2 regions of the Chryseobacterium nakagawai genome follow, and region 2 is predicted to be linked to the other one. Evidence: riboswitches for the same ligand, from Rfam matches in the RefSeq annotation. Region 2 holds a riboswitch; the other holds the start of a gene.
The links. A riboswitch is a leader RNA that binds a small molecule or an ion and turns the genes downstream of it on or off. The one in region 2 is predicted to bind cobalamin.

Region 1 (3,731 bases), 1.3 Mb from region 2:
ATAATATAATAAAAAACGGCGGAATAAATCACGCCGTTTTCTGTTAAAAAAAATCTAATTATTGAATATCGACTATATACATAGTTCCTTTGTCTACCTTTCCCGTTTTAGGCAGTATTTTTGCTTTAGGATTCCCGTTTCCGTCATCTACTACTCCAAAATCATCATCATTGAAAACGGCCAGCTTATTATTTCCTAAATAAACAATTCCTTCAAATTTATCATGTTCATAACCTAGTTTTGCCACCAGATCTACAGCTATTTTTTTAGAAACAGGTTTAATTCCTGCATTGGTAAGCTCATCCCATGTACATTGCTCCAGTGCTTTTCCGTTTACCTTCATCCCATCTACCGCTGCAAGATCGGTTCCGTTTACATCTGTTGCATCATTTAGATTGATTCTGTATACTTTTTTAATTCCGCCCTGTGTTCCGAAGTTACCATCTCTTTCAATGACAAGGAATTCATTATTACCTAATGCTGTAATATCACAAACCGAATCAGAAGCTCCACCATCTTGTTTATATAGGTATTGTTTCGTTTGTCCAGTATTGATATCGAAAGTTACAATTCTCGTTAAGGTTGTATTTGTTGCCAACGCCTTTGATGGGACAAACATCATTGATTGTATGGTTCCTACCAATGTTTTTCCGTCCGGAGTCATACAAAGACCTTCCATTCCTCTGTTAGCTCTTCTTTTAGCTAAAACTGCAGGTAATTTTCTGTTTCCTGTATTTACCCCAATCGGGCTTATTCTTTCCAGCTCTACTCCATCAGCATTATAATGAACAATATGTGGTCCATATTCATCAGAAACCCAAAATGTACCATCGGGTGCTGCTACAATACTTTCACTATCTAAACCATATTTATCTGTACCCAGAACATTTCCTGCTGCATCGTAAGCTACTTCACCTGTACTTCCCATTCCTACTGGGTTTGGAAGTCCTGTAATAGGTTGTCCTGATGGATTTTTAAGTTTAATATATTTAATGACTTCCACATTCCCTTCTGCATTAATTTTAAAATGCATTATAGTTGGTGTAAAGTTGGGGGTTAAAAACTTTTTTCCGTTTAGGTAATCAGTGTTCGGGCCACGGTCTGTAATGACATAAAACTCTCCTTTTCTTGTAGGATGGGCGGCTGCGCCTGATCCAAATCCACCATTAATAACATCTACTCCGTTTATTGTTACCATTTTTGAAAACGGAAACTCCTGCGGAAGCTTAGAATAATTAATATCCTGGTTATTTACATTGTTGTCATCATCTTTGCTGCATGACCATAATGAAGCCATCATCAAAACAGATAATAGTAGTTTTTTCATATTAACTTTTATGGCGCGAAAGTATAACTTGATTATAAACTGATCTTGAATGTAATGATAATTGTATTTTAACAATATAACTTTGAGATTAATTCAATATAAACAACAAAAATTGAAATTTAACTTCGAAAATTCAAAATTAAAACTCAATTTATTATCAATCAATAAAACCCATTATTAAAAATATAATTCAACATCAGAAAAAGCTGACCATTGCTATATAATTCACAAAACAGACATCAAAAATTTATATGATATATTTGCACCGTTTTTAAGGTTGAACACTGTTCACTATAGGGAATCAAGTGAGAATATTATTCAAATCTTGAGCTGTACCCGCAACTGTAAGCTGTTTTACCTGTAGCTATACGATACCACTGGACTCCAAAGTCTGGGAAGGTCTGCTATAGGATGCGAGCCAGGAGACCTGCCTTGAAGACCCATTTAATTTCAGGATTAAAGATCATCCTGTCAATAAATAAGTTTCGGGAATAAAACTTTAATTTAATTATATTATGAGAAAAATCTCTCTTTTTTTCTTGCTGCTTTTTATGCAGTTATTCTTTGCTCAATTCACTGAAAACGACATTAAGTTTTGGGTAGGAACCGGTTCTAAAAAGGCTTATTTCATAGCCGATTTCAATGATAACAATACACCTGCCTCTTATGCGTGGGGCTATCGTTTTGATGGTAATAATTTAATGGCGGAAGACATGATTAACGCTATTGCGGCGGCAGAACCTACAATAGAGGCTGATATCCCTTCAGGGTTTCTGTACAGTTTTGCCTACAATCACCACACTCCAAGCACAGATGATTACTGGATTACCTGGTCTGGTCTCAATGCCGGGAATATGTCCAATCAAAATAATGGTGTAGGTTACACTGCTTTAACAGATGGATTGTGGTTTGGTATTACCTATGGTATTGATGAAATCGACACTCCACCATCAGCGCCTGTACCGGCTTACAGCTCCCAATGGTATACCTCATCTCAAATTACCAATTGGATTGGTACAGGAACTAATAAAAGTCTTGTTGTTGTAGATTTTGGAACCAATAACTCTCATGGTGAAGCCAACTCCTTCGTTTTTGGAATTCAATATAATGGCAGTATAACAGCGGAACAGGCTTTACAGCTAATTCAATCCCAAGCTTCATATTTCAATTTCACTTCTGGCAATAATCAAATTTCCAGTCTGTCATTAAATGCCTTTACGGGAAACAACTCTGGAGCAGAAAACTGGAAATTATATACAGGAAAAGATCTTTCCAGCTGGCAGAAAAAGAATGATCTTAGCCAGATACAATTGGGTAACAATAGCTGGTTGGGATTAAGCTTCGGAGAAAGAAGACCTTTCACTCCTACTGAGGCAAGTAACGCTACATTATCCGTCTCTTCTGTAAATAAAAAGGCCTTATTCAATATTTATCCTAATCCAACGAGTGATTTTATTCAGATTGAAAGTTCTGAAAAGGTGAAAGAAGTAAATATTTATTCTTCTTTAGGGCAGAAAATAATGACTTCACAAGCAACAAAAATTAATCTTAAAGCCTTAAATACCGGAATCTATTGGGTTGAGGTTAAAACCCAAAATGGTTCTACAGTGCATAAGGTTGTGAAGAAGTAAAAATGAATATAAAAATATGTGCATTCGCAGTCAAACAAAAAACGCATCCAAATTGGATGCGTTTTTTCAATATGATTATACAATCAATTATTTTTTTTCTGTAGATCTCTGTAAAACCTCATCTACCATTCCAAAGTTTTTAGCTTCTTCAGAAGTCATCCAGTAATCTCTATCGGAAGATTTCTCTACCCACTCATAAGTCTGCCCTGAATGAAGAGCGATAATGTCATAAAGCTCCTGCTTCAATTTCAACATCTCTCTTAAGTTGATTTCCATATCAGAAGCAACTCCCTGAGCTCCTCCTGAAGGCTGGTGAATCATAACTCTTGAGTGTTTAAGTGCAGAGCGCTTTCCTTTTTCTCCTGCCACCAATAATACAGCTCCCATTGAAGCAGCTATACCTGTACAGATTGTTGCTACATCAGGCTTAATGATCTGCATGGTGTCATAAATACCTAATCCTGCATACACACTACCCCCAGGAGAATTGATGTAGATCTGAATATCTTTAGACGGATCTGCACTTTCTAAGAATAAAAGCTGAGCAGTAACGATATTCGCTACCTGATCGTCAATTCCTGTTCCTAAAAAGATAATTCTGTCCATCATCAAACGAGAGAAAACGTCCATCTGAGCAACGTTTAGTCTTCTTTCTTCCATGATGTATGGAGTAAGATTCGTTGGGCCATACATTCCCATATACTGATCGGTAGCCAGACCGTTGTTTCCTAAATGTTTTACAGAGAAATCTCTGAATTCCTTTTTAATGTCCA
Region 2 (3,731 bases):
GTTGCTGTACGCTGGATGGAAAGGGATACAGTATCTATTTCTGCAACTTTACCTTTGGGAGCCAGCGGATTGATATCTACAGGACCGGCATAGCTGCTGGCATACGCTTTTCCATCCTTGAAGGTCATGTATCTGCAATTCTGTAAATAAATTGATTTAATATGCTTGGCAGTCTTAGCATCAAGAACTTCGATGGTATTGGAAACATTGACCACAATATATAGCTTGCTTCCATAGATTTTAATATCATTTCCTACGTCTCCCAGTTCTTTTAAAACATTCGGATTGATCTCGGAATAAATATTCCGATAATAGGTGCCTTTGGTATAATCAAAAAAATCAAGGGTGCATTTATTGCTTCCCATATTTCCTTCATTCAATACATAGAATCCTTTTATTCCCGTGTTTTCAACAGGGTTAAGCCCTTCCACAACTTCCATAGGAATAAGAATCTCATCGGTACGACAGGAAACAAGCGTTACCAATGCAAAAAACAAGAAATAAATATTTAGCTTTCTCATAAGGTGAAGTTTAAAGTGAGTCTGAAATTTCTTCCCGGCATAGGATAGTTTTTTACCACATCATAATATTGGTTAAAAACATTGTTCATTTCAAGGTTGATTTTAAAAGGATGCCCTGCCAGTCTCAATTTTCTCTGAACAGAAAGATCGTGGGTATACCAGGGCTGAATAAAATTGTACTGAATATTATCCAGCTGCCCATCATATCTTTCTCCTACATAAATTGTACTGTAGTTGAAGCTCCAGTCTTTATAGTCGGCCATTAAGGTAAAAGATCCACTATGCCTGGGTGTATAAGGGATTTGTTGTCCATAATAGGTTTCTGTCTTCCCTTCACTAATCGTTTTATCTTTCGCTCTCTGGTAGGTATATGCTAATAATGGTTTAACTTTTACATCTCCAAACATTAATTCGGTCTGAATGTTCACGTCTGTTCCGATGATTTCGACCTTTCCAAGGTTCAGCATCATCCATCTAAACATATTGGTAGTAGGGACAGCAACAATTTTATCTGTTACCTTGTTATAATATCCATCTACTTTTATATAAAGTCCTTTAAATAAAGAATGATCGTATTTTTTCTGATACGTAAACCCTACATCATACTGATGGGTAAACTCGGGTTGCAGATAAGTATTTCCTACGCTGGTATAATACAGATCATTAAAAGTTGGTAATCTGAAGATATTTTTATAGAATGCCCTAAGCGTAAGTTCCGGTATTGAAGTCGGCTGGTAGCTCATAAAGAAGGCTGGTGTAAATTCTCTTCTGTCATCAGGTCGCTTGTTCATTCTTACCTCCTCAAAGGTAAATGTCCCTAAAAGGCTTCCTAAGAATTTAAATCTGTTCCACTGATAGGTTGTAGCCAATGCAACAAGAGTTGTATAACGCGTAGGATAAGAAAATTCACGTAAATCAGCATCAAGATTATTATACTGAAAGTCCCCACTTAAACTCACATCCCAATTTGAATTGATTGTATAAATATTGGAAGATGAAAGATAAACCTCCCGTTGGATATAGGTATTTTTTGCGGGATAAACTGCCTGAGATAATACTGTATCATTAAAATAAGTATAATCATAAGCAAACTTCGCCTTCAGCTGAGTTTCAAGCTTAGGAAACAGCTTTTTTCTGAAATTGGCCTGTACAAAATAGTTTTCATCAAGCATTCTTGCACCTCTTGCTTTAAAACGCTTCTTTACAATAGGTGCCGGAATACCACGGTTTGAAATATAACCGTATCCACGGATATTCCAGCTTCCGTTATTTAAAGTTCCATTAATAGCGGTTTCAAAACGCTTTGCCTTAATATCGGAATCATATCTTTTGGAAATGGTATCAGCTGCTGTAGTACCGTTTGGGAATTTCCTACCATAGTAAAATTTGTAAAGGCCATCACTTTGGAGAAATTCTGCACTGGCGCTTGCTGAAATTCTTTTTGAAATTTTTTGTTCTAAACGGAAGGAAGGATTAAATAAATCAATAGAAGCACTTTTTGCTCTGATCAGAAGATTGGTTTTCTTACCGCCGGTGAATGTTGGTGTTTTGGGTTGTAAATAAATGGATCCCGATGACCCGAAATCTTTGGCAGGCTGGAAAATTTCACTTTTCTGACCGTTGTACAATGAGATTTCTTCAAGATCATCCAAAGAATACCTTCCTAAGTCTACCAATCCGTTCTGAGCATTCCCTAATTGGATTCCATCATAGAAAACACCTACATGCTGACTTCCCATACTTCGGATATTGACCGTCTTCAAACCACCCATTCCGCCATAATCTTTAATCTGAACTCCGGCAAAATATCTCAGTGCATCAGCAACAGAATGACTGTTGAGCCGTTCAAGCTCTTCGCCTTGTAAGACCTGAGCAGGAAGGATTTCTTTAAAATTCTTTTTGTAAATATTGACAGTCTTTATAGCTTCTCCTTTAATACTGTCTTTTTTATGAGTCTGAGAAAACAGGAATTGTGAGGTAAACACGAATGCCGTGAAAACAATTTTATGGAATTGAAATGTAGTTAGTTTTGCTATCATTAGCTCATTCATGGATCATGATGACGCTAATGGATATAAGAAAAGCAACGACAAAGCACAGCTGTCACTGCACAAAATCATTGTTGTCCTAAGCTTTATTCCACGAAAGCGTCAAACGTTTATTATTTCTGGCAGGTCTTCTGACTTACTCCGTTTTTGAAATCCTTCCCATTCCTAAAAACAGTGGATCTATTTTTCAAAAACTTTGGTGTGGAGCTTACAGCAGCGGGTCTGTTCCGGATTTTCACCGGATTCCCTTTTAAGAGCTTATTATGGCTCACCAAATTCCGGCAAAGATATAAAATTCCCACCAGATACGATGGTATGCAGAACAAAATGATTATCAATCAATAAACATGAAAAATCCCGCTACATTGTAACGGGATTTAAACAATCAATTTTTACTGAGTTTTTCTGTTTTTAGCAATGATTATTTTTTCACAAATTCACGATCGCTCAGTGTTTTCAGAAACAGGATAAGATTGGTCTTTTCCTGCTCTGAGAGAGGAATTCTGTTTCCATTATTTTTAAAAACAGGATCAAGATTATCTGCAGATAGAACCCCTTTATCAAAATAATCAAGGACTGCCCTTAATGTTGGGAACTGGCCATAGCTTCCATAAGGAGCCGTATATTCTACATTTCTTAAAGAAGGAACTCTGAAGCTCATATAATCTGCTGGAATACCGGTAACTCTTCCCCGTCCCGCCTCATTGGTATCCGGATTTACAGGAAACCCGATATTTCTGAAACTCTGATCGGTAAATAATTCTGTATTATGACAACTCACACATTTCTGTTGAAAAGTCTGATATCCCAAGGCTTCATTTTCTGTGAAAGTTTCTCCTCCTTTTCTTTTTACCTTATCATATTTGCTATTAGCAGAAATCAGGGTGTACTCATACTGTGCAATACTTTTATAAATTCTTTCAGCAGTAATGGTTTCGTCTCCAAAGGCTTTTCGGAACAGATCTTTATACATCATATCATCTCTTATTTTGCCTATCACCTCCAGAATAGAAGAACCCATTTCTTCATGAGTGATAATAGGAACTAAGGGTTGATTCTCCAATTGAAGGATATTGCCATCCCAATTATAAAACTTCATAAAGAGCATGTTCTGAATAGCAGGAACATTTCGCAATCCTACTCTATTCTGAATTCCTATTCC

Region 1: it holds a riboswitch for cobalamin, as region 2 does, so the genes downstream of both, EL260_RS08835 (T9SS type A sorting domain-containing protein) here and EL260_RS02870 (TonB-dependent receptor plug domain-containing protein) in region 2, are expected to answer to the same signal.

The regions. Positions count from the first base shown of each region.
Region 1 is NZ_LR134386.1:1,919,455-1,923,185, reverse strand. Features, by position in the region: gene EL260_RS08840 (esterase-like activity of phytase family protein) at 59-1,327, opposite strand; cobalamin riboswitch at 1,585-1,776, shown strand; gene EL260_RS08835 (T9SS type A sorting domain-containing protein) at 1,843-2,958, shown strand; gene clpP (ATP-dependent Clp endopeptidase proteolytic subunit ClpP) at 3,046-3,731, opposite strand, start outside.
Region 2 is NZ_LR134386.1:635,660-639,390, reverse strand. Features, by position in the region: gene EL260_RS02875 (YncE family protein) at 1-521, opposite strand, end outside; gene EL260_RS02870 (TonB-dependent receptor plug domain-containing protein) at 518-2,560, opposite strand; cobalamin riboswitch at 2,674-2,860, opposite strand; gene EL260_RS02865 (cytochrome-c peroxidase) at 2,991-3,731, opposite strand, start outside.